Regions from separate parts of the Runella sp. R0.1_18 genome, predicted to be linked through region 1. Evidence: riboswitches for the same ligand, from Rfam matches in the RefSeq annotation. Region 1 holds a riboswitch; the other holds the start of a gene.
What was found. A riboswitch is a leader RNA that binds a small molecule or an ion and turns the genes downstream of it on or off. The one in region 1 is predicted to bind thiamine pyrophosphate.

Region 1 (6,237 bases):
GCCCACCAATGACGTAGCTATACGTGTAGCCGTTCGATTCGTACAACTCATTGAAAACGTTGTTGGCCAGCGCACTTATCGTGATTTCGTTCAACCACTTAGGTTTAATGCGATACACTAAACGAAGGTCATTGGTGAAATACGCGTCCAAGCGGCGAGCCTCGTTGGAGGTGTTATCGAGGTACTGTTTTCCTACGTATTTGGTCAATAACGCCAATTCAAGGTTCTTAGCAGGTGTAAAGACCAATTGACTGCCTACCACGACGTTGGGTGAAAAAGCGATGGTTGAGTTGCCATGATTCGTCACTTGATAGCCGCCGTTTTCGTCGTCGTAGTTGATGACGTACTCAGTGAAATTCTTGATTTTGTTGCGGCTAAATGTTGCGTTTACGTTCCATTTCCATTGCTTGCTTAGCTGCGCACCAGCTTCTACTTCAATCCCTGCACGGTAACTTTCAGGGACGTTGATTTTGATGGGATTGCCTACGTCGTTCAATTGTCCCGAAACCACCAATTGGTTTTTATAATTCATATAATAACCACCAACTGACGCTGCTACACGACCTTTCTGAAAACGATAGCCTAGTTCCAAATCCCGTAAAGTCTCGGGTTTGGGTTGAATCTGTTGGGTTGATTCGGTAAAGTCATCGCGGTTAGGTTCGCGGTGGGCAATGCTAAATGAAGCAAAAGCCGTGCTGCTTTCGGAGACTTGGTAGGTCAAGCCCGCTTTGGGGTTGAAGAAGCTGTAGTTGACGTCGTGGTTTTGCTGACGGCGTTGATTATCGTCTCCTTTTACAAAATAGCCTATGGTACGAAGTTGGGCATCACCAAATACGTTTAGCTTTTCAGTAAGCTGATAATATACTTTTCCGTAAAGATTAAAGTCCGTTTTTAGCCCTACGTTTTCGTAATAGCGCTGACGAATGCTGCTGTTGCTGGCATAGCGTGCCCAAATAACTTCGCCAAAGTGGTTTCCGTCGTATTGGTTCCATCCTCCACCGATGTTGGCAGTAAGCTTTTTGAAACTATTGTAATCCAACGAAAAAGTAGTTCCATAAAAAGAGTTGTCCAACCAACGGCGACGCACCAAATCGCTTCTGCTGATGGTTTGGTTGCCCACCAATACGTCAGGTAGTTTATAGTTGCTCAATCGGTCATTATCGCGGTACTGTTCATAGAAACCACGCCCCTTGACCATAAAGCCATTGAGGTTAAATGTCCAATTTTTAGACAGCGTATGCGACGAAATCAATTGGTAGTGGTCTTGTTGGTAGTTATCCACTTGGTTGTCGTAGAGGTACAAATTGTACGTGCGGCTGTTGGAGTTAAGCAAGTTTTGGGCGTCACGCTCGTTGAGACCGTTGCGATCGATGTAGGCTAAAATTCCTTCACGGTCACCTTTGAGGCGAGCTTCTGGTATTCCCTCCCACGCTTGATACGTGATTTCTCGTCCCGAAAATACATTGAGACGAACGGAGCTTTTTTTGCCAAAATAAGCTCCCGATAGATAAAATGATTTCAGATCAGATTTGGCACGGTCGATAAAGCCATCCGAGCCAATTTTAGACAAACGGGCATCCAATGTAAAGTGGTTGTTGATAAGCCCTGTTCCTGCCAATACAGTGTGTTTGAGGGTGTTAAACGAACCTATCGAATTATTGATTTCAGCGTAGGCTTCTTTTCTAAATTCGTTGGTGTTGACGTTTACGGTAGCTCCGAAGGCGGCAGCCCCGTTGGTGGATGTTCCGACACCCCGTTGGATTTGAACGCTGCTAACCGACGAGCCAAAGTCGGGCATATTGACCCAAAAGGTTCCTTGGCTTTCGGCGTCATTGTATGGAATGCCGTTGATAGTCACGTTGATACGCGTTGCATCCGTTCCTCTGATGCGCATTCCTGTGTAGCCCACTCCCGCACCTGCGTCGGAGGTAGTAACGAGCGACGGCGTGAAATTGAGCAAGATAGGAAGGTCTTGGCCGAGATTTTGTTTACTGAGTTCAAGTTTGCCAACATTGGTGAAAGCCACCGCCGATTTTGCGTTGGCACGCGTCGCACTGATGACGACTTCGTCGGTGTTGAAAGTGCTTCTTTGGAGTTTGATTACTTTGTTAATGTCCTGAACTTTAATAAAATTAGCTTCATAGCCAACGTACGAAACCTCCAATAAATCAGTGTCTTTAGGTAAATCTTTGAGAGAAAACTCGCCTTTTTCGTTTGTGACTGTTCCCCGAAAACTCCCTGCCCGAACCGTAGCTCCTGGCAAAGGTTTTCCGTCTTCCGCGTCAACGATTTTGCCCGAAACGCTAAGTTGGGCGAGTGCAGGCACGCAAAGCAACACTCCCGTTGCTAGGGCCAAAAACCAAGATGTAAATTTTCGCATTGTAACTTCCCTCCGCTGGCATTACCCAGATCAGGTTTTAGGGTATGATCTCAGCCCGTTATTTTGGGGCACCCCTTTTTGAGATATGCTTTTGCGCAAAAGCAACGCAAAGGTAAGCGCATAACTTAGAAAAATGCAAATATGTGCACTATTTTGCTTTCCGACGTAGCCATTTTTGCTGGATTTTGTACGTCAGCCATGCACTTGCAGCACCCGTTACTGCTCCCGCCAAGACATCGCTTGGATAGTGAAGTCCCAATCTCATACGTGAATATCCCACTGCACTGGCCCAAGCGTAGGCAGGAACCGCTACGTACCATTTTGGGTAATGCAGGGTGAGGGTAGTAGCGGCATTGAAGGCCGTTGTCGCGTGCCCTGAGGGGAAAGAATAGTTGATGTCTTCTTCTGGAATACGTGCGGTAAAGCGCTGAGGTTCAGCAACGAATGGTCGTTCTCGTAATACAATTCGTTTGGTGATTTGGGTAATAGAACTTGCCACGACAAAGCTTCCCAATGCGTGCCAGCCGTGCTGTTGTAAGGTTTTGTTTTTGGTGGCAAAACCAGAGGCTAAATAAACTACAGGAATGCCGAGTCCGATGGGCGTAGTGGTAGAAGAAATGAATTTTTCAAACCGAACGTCGGTAGGTTGTGGTGAACCATATACTTGTTCCAAAAGACGAGAATCAAGCGTTTGGGCGTTGAGCTGTGAGGCAATTAGCCAACAAAATAAAAAGAGCTTTTTCAACTAATGTGGTGTTTAGAGAGACTTTCCAAGTTTGGATTATCGTTAATTTCAGAAACTTGGAAAGTCTTGTTTTGCGATTAGGAGAGACTTTCCAAGTTTAGGTGATCGTTGAATTTCAGGAACTTGGGAAGTCTTGTTTTGCGATTAGGAGAGACTTTCCAAGTTTGGATTATCGTTGATTTCAGAAACTTGGAAAGTCTTGTTTTGTGATAAAGAGAGACTTTCCAAGTTTAGGTAATCGTTAATTTCAGAAACTTGGAAAGTCTTGTTTTGCGATAAGGAGAGACTTTCCAAGTTTAAGTTATCGTTGTCGTCTGACCTTAAAGAGCTTTACTAGCGGCCCAACGTAGTCTGCTTTGGAGTCGATACCGACGTAATTAATATCGTTTTGCCGAGAAAACTGTTCCATTTTTTGCCCCAATTGCGAAAATTCATGGCGTATCCGTTTCCGAAACCAAGGCGAGGAGGTATTCACCCACGTGGTTTTATTGGTTTCGGGGTCACGCATCGGGATAATACCCAAGGGAGGCAAATTAGTTTCACGTTGGTCGCGCAGGTGAATCATCACCAAATCGTGTTTACGAGCAAGGGCACGTAAGCTGTGTTCGTAGTTGGTGTCAATAAAATCGGAGATAAAAATAACAACACTTCGGCGTTTGAGGACGTTAAGTGTAAATAAAATGCCGTCGGCAAGGTTAGTTTTCGTCGATTGGGGCTTCAGTTTGTAAAGTTCCGTGATGAACTGATAACCATGTTTCATGCCGTTGGAGGGGCGAATGTATTTTTCTTTTTGGTCAGAAAAACACAACAGTCCCACGTGACTAGCTTCCTGAATCGCCGACAACGCCAACACACCACAAATCTCTTTGGCCGTATTGAGTTTTGACTGGGTGGCGTCGCCTACTTGCTGAGAGCCACTGACGTCGAGCAGGAAAAAAACTGTTTGTTCTTTCTCTTCGCGAAAGATTTTTACAAACGTCCCGTGGCCTTTGGCCGATACGTTCCAGTCAATCGTCCGAACGTCGTCGCCGTATTGGTATTCGCGAAGGTCGGTAAATTCCAGACCAGACCCTTTGAAAACCGAACGGAAACTGCCTCGCATATCGGCATTGACCGCTTTGCGAATCCGAATTTCGTACTGGCGAATCTTCGTTATAAATTGCTCAATCATTCGTAATTTTGTCGCTGTAACTGTTCAAAAATACAAAAATCGGCCATGATACCTCGCCTTTTATTTTCTTTTTTGCTGCTTGGAGCTTTGCTCTCTGGGTGCAAAGACGAACCCCAAGTTCCCGAAGGGACGCTTTCGGAAGAGAAAATGTCACAAATCTTGACCGATATTCACTTGTTAGAAGCAAGAATTGGGCGGCTTAATATGCCTTCGCTCGATTCCTCGACGGTAATTACTGAGTATTTGAAAGGCAAAATTTTTAAGAAATACGGAACAGATTCCGTGGCGTACAACCGTAGTTATAAATTCTATTCTACCAATCCAGCCTTTATGGAGCGTATTTACGGCGAGATTGTCAAAGAATTAGAAAAACGTCAGAAGAAGAAAGATTACAAAGGAATATAGCTTCAGAAATGAACTTCTCGAAAGTTTTCAACTTTCGAGAAGTTTTCATTCTATAAAACGAATAATAACAGTTCAAGAGAGTTAGCAGATGGCGCTGGAAGACGAATTGAAGAGGGCTATTGTAGCCATGCCCCAAAAAGAAAAAGACAAACTCTTGTTGCGTTTAGTAGCAAAAGACGATATGCTGGTCAAACGTTTGGTGTTTGAATTGATAGAACAAGGTGATACCATTCAAGAACGCCGCGATGACATCAAACGACGCATTCTGAAAGTGGCCAAAATGACCCACGATAGTCCAGGCTGGATGATGATGGACATGCGGACTTTTAGCGGGGACATAAGTCAGCACATTAAGATTACAAAAGACAAATACGGGGAAATTGAACTGACAATTTATTTGTTGCTCACGTTCTTTGAGTATCAGTCCGAGATGTTACGCGTTCATAATAGTAAAAGCGATTCGTGTGCGGAGTACATTGCGAAGAAAGCCGATGGTTTGATGAAAAAACTGGCCAAATTTGACACGGATTACTATGTGGACTTTGAAAGAGATGTGCAGCAGCTACTCGATTATATACACAGCCACTGCCCCAGAAACTACGCGCGAACGCTAGATATTCCGAAGCAGTGGCCGTAGAATTTAAAAATCCTGTACTTATTTTTTAACCGCCATCACCATTTTGATGTCGAGCTTGGCACCGATAGCCAACACATCTACAAGGTCTTGAACAGAAACCGTTTGATCCACTTGTAGAATGACCGTTTTGTCTTCGACACCAGTAAAAATAGCGGCAAGCTGTGTCTCTAGTTGGTCTTTGGCAACGGGGTTGCGGTCGATAAAATAGTTTTTCTCTGAATCAACCGCCACGGTGGTTTGTTTTTTCTGCATTTGTTGGGCCGCCGACGCCTTGGGTAACATGAGCTTAATGACGTTGGGGTTGACCATGGTCGAAATAATGAGGAAGAACAACATCAAGAAAAACATGATGTCGTTCAAAGAATGGGTAAATACCTCGGGGGCAAATTTACTTTTACGGCGTATTTTCATGATAACAATGCGTTTGACAAAATTAGCGAGTGATTGGCTTTTGCAACACATCCAAGAAATCAAACGCGCCTGATTGCAATTTAAGGGCAATGCGGTCGATTTTCATGTTCAACAAGTGATAGCCCATGTAGGCGATCAAACCCACAATCAAACCTGCTCCCGACGTTACCATTTTTTCGTACATACCGCTTGCTACGGTGCTGATATTAAAGTCGTTTGACTGGGAAATGCTGTAGAAAATGTTGATGATACCAGAAATCGTTCCGACGAAACCTAACATCGGTGCAATACCTGCCACAACCCCCAAATAAGAAAGGTTACCTTCGAGGCGAGACAATTCGATTTGGCTGGCGTTTTCGATGGTGCTTTCGATGTCTTTGATCGAATAACCGATGCGGCCAATGGCTCTTTCAAAGATACGACCCGCTGCCGAACGTTGATTACGACAAAGCGATTCGGCCGATTTGATGTTTCCCTGTTGAATAAAA
Region 2 (6,237 bases), on a different contig from region 1:
GACACAGGGCATTTTTTTACGTTCTCAATGGACTTTAACTCTTGTATCATCTTGTTAATCATATTGCTATACTTTTTGATATTGATATACTTTTGTATATCGCTATATTTTCCATAGCAAAGTTAAACTACTTTTGTGACCATCAAAAACAATTTTCACATAAACTTTTATAAAAATGATTTTAGTAACAGGCGCCACAGGACAACTCGGAGGAAGCGTAGTTGAGAATTTACTTAAAAAAATACCCGCCAGCGAAGTAGCGGTATTGGTACGGGATGCGGCAAAAGCCGAACACCTCGCTGCCCTAGGGGTGGACATCCGTGTAGGAAGCTATTTTGATAAAGCATCGTTGGCATCGGCATTGCAGGGCATCGAAAAGGTGCTATTGGTTTCTTCCAACGATTTTCATGACCGTTTGGGGCAACACAAAAACGTAGTGGATGCCGCTAAAAATGCGGGTGTGAAGCATATTTTATACACGGGTATTGCTCTAAAAGACATTAACACATCGCCTTTGAAACCCCTATTTGGCGACCACTTCCAAACCGAAGATTACATCAAAGAAAGTGGGTTGACTTATACATTTCTCCAAAACAGCCTTTATTTCGAGGTAATTCCACAATTTGTGGGGGCAGGTGTCTTGGAAACAGGCGTTTTCTTTCCTGCTGGGGAAGGTAAAGTGGCGTTTGCGGCGCGTCAAGAGTTAGCGGAAATTACGGCTACGATTTTAACGACCGAAGGCCACGAAAACAAAACGTATCCATTGACGGGATCGAAAGCCTATTCATTTGCCGAAATCGCGGCGGAGCTTTCTACTTTATCGGGTAAAAATGTGCCGTACATTAATCCTGAACCAGCCGCTTTTGAGGGTGCATTGAAGCAATTTGGCTTGCCCGACGTTATTGTTTTGATGTCGGTGTTGTTTGCGGCAGCGGTGAAAAACGGTGATTTTGACCAACCTTCACCCGTACTTGAAAACATTTTGGGTCGTCCAACAACTACGCTATCGTCGTTCTTAAAGGAAGCGTTTTCTTTAGAAACGGTTTAGTACTGCCATCGGTTAATTAATCACCTAGTGCAGTCGGTTTATCATAACCGACTGCACTAGGTTTTGAGAAACCTCGGACACGCAGAAAACCTCGGGCAGGTCGAGTAACAGTCTTGTCTGCCCATTAGTTTTTATACCTTTTGGACTTTTAGAGGTTGTTAGTCAGCTCTTCTAAACAACCCTATCGGCCTATTTATGAAACGTATCCCGTCTATCGACACCGTGAGAGGAATTGTTATGGTCATTATGGCCCTCGACCACATTCGAGATTTGATTCACATTCCCTCCCAGACCCTTGATCCTACCAACTTAACGACCACCACCGCATCCATTTTTATGACCCGATGGGTTACGCATTTTTGCGCGCCGATATTTGTGTTTTTGGCGGGAACGTCAGCCTATTTATCGTCCCAAAAACCAGATAATCACTTGTTTTTAATCAAGCGTGGGTTGTGGCTGGTCTTGCTGGAATTTACCGTTATTACCTTTGGCATTTGGTGGGATATTCATTTCAATGTATTTCTGTTTCAGGTCATTGCAGCCATCGGACTTAGTTTCGTGCTTTTAGGGCTGCTTCATCGGGTTTCTGCTTCGGTGTTAGGCGTGGTAGGTGTTGCTATTATGACTTTTCACGGAGCATTTGCCTTGATTCCGTTTGCTGAAGGCTCAGTCTTACGGACGGTATTGACCCCCATTTTTTCGGTAACGGCCTTGCCCTTGCCTGCTTCTAAAACGCTCATTATGGGGTATCCTCTCATTCCTTGGCTGGGCATTATGTTGGCGGGATACGGCGCTGGAAGTTATTTTAAAAAGCCTGCCCAACAACGAAAACTGATTTTTTTAAAGCTGGGTGGCGTAGCTTTAGCCGCTTTTGTGGTGCTTCGTTTTACCAATATTTTACTCGACCCGCAGCCTTGGTCGGTTCAAAAAGACAGCTTATTTACGTTCTTGTCTTTTATTAATGTGACCAAATACCCACCCTCGTTGTTGTACGATTTGATGACGTTAGGGACAATGTTTTTGCTTTTGTACTGCTTTGAAAGTGCAGAAAATGCCCTCAGTCGTTTTTTTACTACCTACGGCAAAGTCCCCATGTTTTATTATTTATTGCATTGGTACATCGTCCATTTGACCATGTTTGCCATTCTTTTTGCGCAAGGATTTGGGGTCAAAGATTTTGAATTTGGGTTCAGTTTTGGCCGCCCCAAAGCAGCCAATGGCTTGCCACTTTGGGGCGTATATTTGGTGTGGATAGGGGTTGTCGGAGCGCTGTATCCGCTGTGTCGATGGTTTGAGAAATACAAAAAGGCAAATGCCCACAAAATTTGGTTAAGGTATATTTGAGTGCTACGGCAATTGGTAACGTTGAAAGAATGCCCAAATGACATCGTTGGCGTTGATGGCGGTGGAAGGGTCATCGGCGGCGACGCGACTTTTGACACCCCCAGGCCAGGAATGTCCCCCGTCGTTGGTAAAATAAAACTCGATGGCGCTGTTGGTACAATTGCTCCATTTGGTAAGGGTGTAATTGGGAAAAGTGCTGACCGTTTTGCTAGTGGAAGCGCAACCGTCATTTTTTACCCAAGTCGAAAGGCCGTCGGCGACGGGAGGAAAGTAATACCCAAAAATTCCCGTGCCGCCTTCGTAGGGGACTTTGGCATCTAGCTTGGAATGAATGTGCAAAATCGGAACGGGGCGACTGGGCTGACAGGCCGTTGTTACGGCATAAGTACCAGCTACGGGAGCAATGGCGGCAATTTTGGTAGAAAGCTCACACGCAAGTCGGTAACACATCATGGCACCGTTTGACATACCCGTCGCATAGACTTTTTTGGGGTTGATATTGGGGTATTTTTTTATCAATTCATCAATCAAAACGCGGATGAATTTTACATCGTCAATATTTTTCTCCACTGCATAGTCGCAGCACGTGCCTGCATTCCACGTGCGAGCGCCCAAAATCCCATCGCTCTGTACGCCGTCGGGATATACAATAGCAAATTGAGCGGCGTTGGCCTTTTCCGTCAATAAATAATCATTTTCCATTTGGGTGCCTTTCCCGCCACCGCCGTGTAGGGCAATGACCAACGGAATGTCGTTGGATTGGTCGTAATTAGGAGGAAGGTTGATTAAATAAAAACGGTTTCGGCCATCTACGGTCAACGTCCCTTCGGTGCGACGAAGGGTAGGCTCAGTGGGCTGTATGGGCTGGCAACTAAGGGTAAAAACGAGGAAAATTCCCAGAATGATAGATAAAGTTTTCATGGAAGTTGAAAGACTGTTTAATGGTGAAGGTGTTGCAGATTAGATGCGAAGACTGGGTGAAAGTTTAAACTGTGTCCCCAAAAATTGCTACTGACATAGGGTTGTCATACGCTATCCCGACCTTTGTGTTGTTCAAAAAACAAAAAGAAAGTTTACAAAAAAACACAACAACCATGAAAACATTTATTGAAGTACTTGCCTCAGAATTGGAAAACGAAAGCATCGGAACACGTAAGATGTTGGCGCTGGTGCCTGTCGAAAAAGGCGATTGGAAGCCTCACACTAAAAACATGGCAATGAAGCACTTGGCTACTCACGTAGCGGAGACGGCGGGTTGGATAGAGTCGGTTTTGACAACGGAAGAAATAGACTTTTCCGCCATGCCTTACGAACCACGCAGCTTTGAAACGAACGGAGAGTTGCTCACTTTTTTTGACGAAAATGTGGCCAAATCAAAAGCACAATTGTTACAAACCAAAGACGAAGAATTGGACGGTACGTGGACAATGCGCAACGGCGACGTAATTTTTATGCAACTTTCTAAATACGACACTATTCGCCACTCAATTGGTCAAATGATTCACCACCGTGCGCAGTTGGGCGTATATCTTCGTTTGCTTGATATTCCGATTCCAGGCGTCTATGGCCCAAGTGCCGACGAGATGGGCGCGTAGTTCAACTATTTTTGACAAACTGTTGAATCTTTCAAATTCCTCCCTACTTTTGTGTTCATATTTCATGCACGGGGTGCTGTAAAAAGCTGAGATGATACCCGAGAACCTGAACTGGTTAGTACCAGCGGAGGAATGCAGGAGACAAAAGACGTAGGAGAACTAGCCCCATCGTAAGAGGGGGTATATTCATACTGGTTTTGAAACCTCATTTCGAGCATTCGGTGCAGAAATGAGGTTTTATTTTTTTAATCCAACTCGTATGAATGAAGAACTTCAATTGAGCGAAAAAAGCCTTGTCAATCCTCCACTACGCAACTGGCAAGGCCGCAAAGAGTGGTTTTTTAACCGCGAACACACCGACACTTACGAACTTTGGTACGAAGGCCGCTACAAACGTGCCGAAGTTTGGCAAAAGAAAATCATGGGGCGTTTTGTCACCTCCGACCCGCGCATCAAAACTTTGCTCGAATTTGGCTGCGGCACGGGGCGCTTCACCCGTTGGTGGAAAGAAATCGGCATTGAAGCCGCTGGAGGCGACATTTCTCCCTTTATGCTCGGACAAGCCGTTCATCTTTTTGGAGGAAATTTGGTGTGGGCCGACTCCCATTTTATGCCGTTCAAAAATCACACCTTCGACTGCCTCGCTTTTATCACGACTTTTGAATACTACCGCGACCCCGTGCAGGTAATCCGTGAAGCGGCGCGCGTGGCCAAATACGGAATCGCGTTTGGCATGATGAACCGCAACTCTCCCAAAGTCGTCCGCCGACGAGTACAAGAAGCATTTGGCAAAAATCCCTTTTACGTTACGGCGACGTTTTACACTCCTACCCTGCTTACCCAAAAAATCCACGAGGCGCTTGAGGGAAGAAGCTACAGCATCGAGTGGCAAGCGACGGGGCTTCCTGAGTGGTTTCCTGTGCAAGAATGGCACGTTCCGTACGGCGAATTTTTTGGTTTGTTTGTCAAATTCAACGATGTGTAATGATGGAAAACGCGGGCAAAATCAACGAAGAATATTTCAAGCAAGTCATTTTACCCAACAGTGGTTTTCGGAGAAAAGAAGTGCTCGTAGGGCCGAATTTTGGGGTGGACGTGGCCTTGATTGATTTGCTAGACGAAAGAGCAATGGCGCTTACGAGCGACCCACTCAGTCTTATCCCGACCTTAGGACTACAAGAATCGGCTTGGCTGTCGGTGCATTTGATGGCCAATGACATCGCCACGACGAGTTTTTCGCCCCAGTATTTACAAACCGTTTTGAACCTCCCTACCAGCATCTCCGACGCCCAGTTTCGGGAATATTGGCAACACATCGACCACTTTTGCCAACAAATCAATCTGGCCATCACGGGAGGGCATACGGGCAGCATTGAAGGACAAAATTCGACCATTGCGGGCGGTGGAACCATGATTACCATTGCTCCTAAAGATAAAATATTGACCTCCAACAACGCGCAAATAGACGATTTGATTGTGATGACTAAACAATGCGCCATGTCGTCGGTGGCGATTTTGGCCTTGTCTTTTCCCAAAACGGTCAAACAGCAATTGGGAACAGAAATAGCCCAGAAAGCCAGCGATTTGTTTTACCAAACCTCAGTTTTGAAAGAAGCTGAAGTTGTTCGGAAACTCAATGAAAAACAACGGGTTGTCAACGCCATGCACGACGTCACCGAAGGTGGAGTGCTAGGTGCGGTGCTTGAAATGTCGGTAGCGAGTGGGCTTGGAGTGGAAGTGAACGATGAAAAAATTCCGCGTACTGATGTGGAAACGGCGGTTTGCAAGATGTTTGGGCTTGATTCCCGCTATTGCATTGGGGCAGGCTCAATGATTTTGTCCGTAAACCCAGCCCACGCAACGGCGGTAGTTAGTGTGTTAGTCGAGCAGGGACTACCAGCAACCGTGATTGGTAAGTTCGTCACTCCTTCTGAAGGGCGTACCATTATCGAAGACGGACAAAGAAAACCCCTACCTTATTTTGAAACAGACCCGTATTGGGCGGCATTTTTTGGGGCATATAACAAAGGCTGGAAATGAAAAAGAGCATCTATCTAATTGCTGACCCGAGCCTCGAAACCTCGCTTTTACTCCAAAAAATTGAGCAAGCGCTGCGGGGCGGCCTATTTGCGGTTCAACTTTGGAACCATTGGCGGGGCGTTTTAGACCCGCTTACGGTGATTAAGCAAGTGCATGAATTGACCCGAGCAGCTCATGTACCTTTGTTTGTGAATGAAGGATTAGAGTTTC

Region 2: linked by a shared signal. The riboswitch ahead of AC23P2_RS06185 (class I SAM-dependent methyltransferase) and the one ahead of AC23P2_RS08090 (TonB-dependent receptor) in region 1 are both predicted to bind thiamine pyrophosphate.

Annotation. Positions count from the first base shown of each region.
Region 1 covers NZ_JBYFCK010000004.1:32,772-39,008, forward strand. Annotated here, with positions in the region: gene AC23P2_RS08090 (TonB-dependent receptor) at 1-2,380, opposite strand, end outside; TPP riboswitch at 2,371-2,466, opposite strand; gene AC23P2_RS08095 (phosphatase PAP2 family protein) at 2,529-3,125, opposite strand; gene AC23P2_RS08100 (DUF58 domain-containing protein) at 3,427-4,296, opposite strand; gene AC23P2_RS08105 (DUF4296 domain-containing protein) at 4,342-4,701, shown strand; gene AC23P2_RS08110 (hypothetical protein) at 4,790-5,338, shown strand; gene AC23P2_RS08115 (ExbD/TolR family protein) at 5,357-5,749, opposite strand; gene AC23P2_RS08120 (MotA/TolQ/ExbB proton channel family protein) at 5,772-6,237, opposite strand, start outside.
Region 2 covers NZ_JBYFCK010000003.1:167,855-174,091, reverse strand. Annotated here, with positions in the region: gene AC23P2_RS06210 (winged helix-turn-helix transcriptional regulator) at 1-50, opposite strand, end outside; gene AC23P2_RS06205 (SDR family oxidoreductase) at 176-1,048, shown strand; gene AC23P2_RS06200 (acetyltransferase domain-containing protein) at 1,244-2,392, shown strand; gene AC23P2_RS06195 (CE1 family esterase) at 2,396-3,313, opposite strand; gene AC23P2_RS06190 (DinB family protein) at 3,487-3,987, shown strand; TPP riboswitch at 4,047-4,137, shown strand; gene AC23P2_RS06185 (class I SAM-dependent methyltransferase) at 4,247-4,972, shown strand; gene AC23P2_RS06180 (AIR synthase family protein) at 4,972-6,027, shown strand; gene AC23P2_RS06175 (thiamine phosphate synthase) at 6,024-6,237, shown strand, end outside.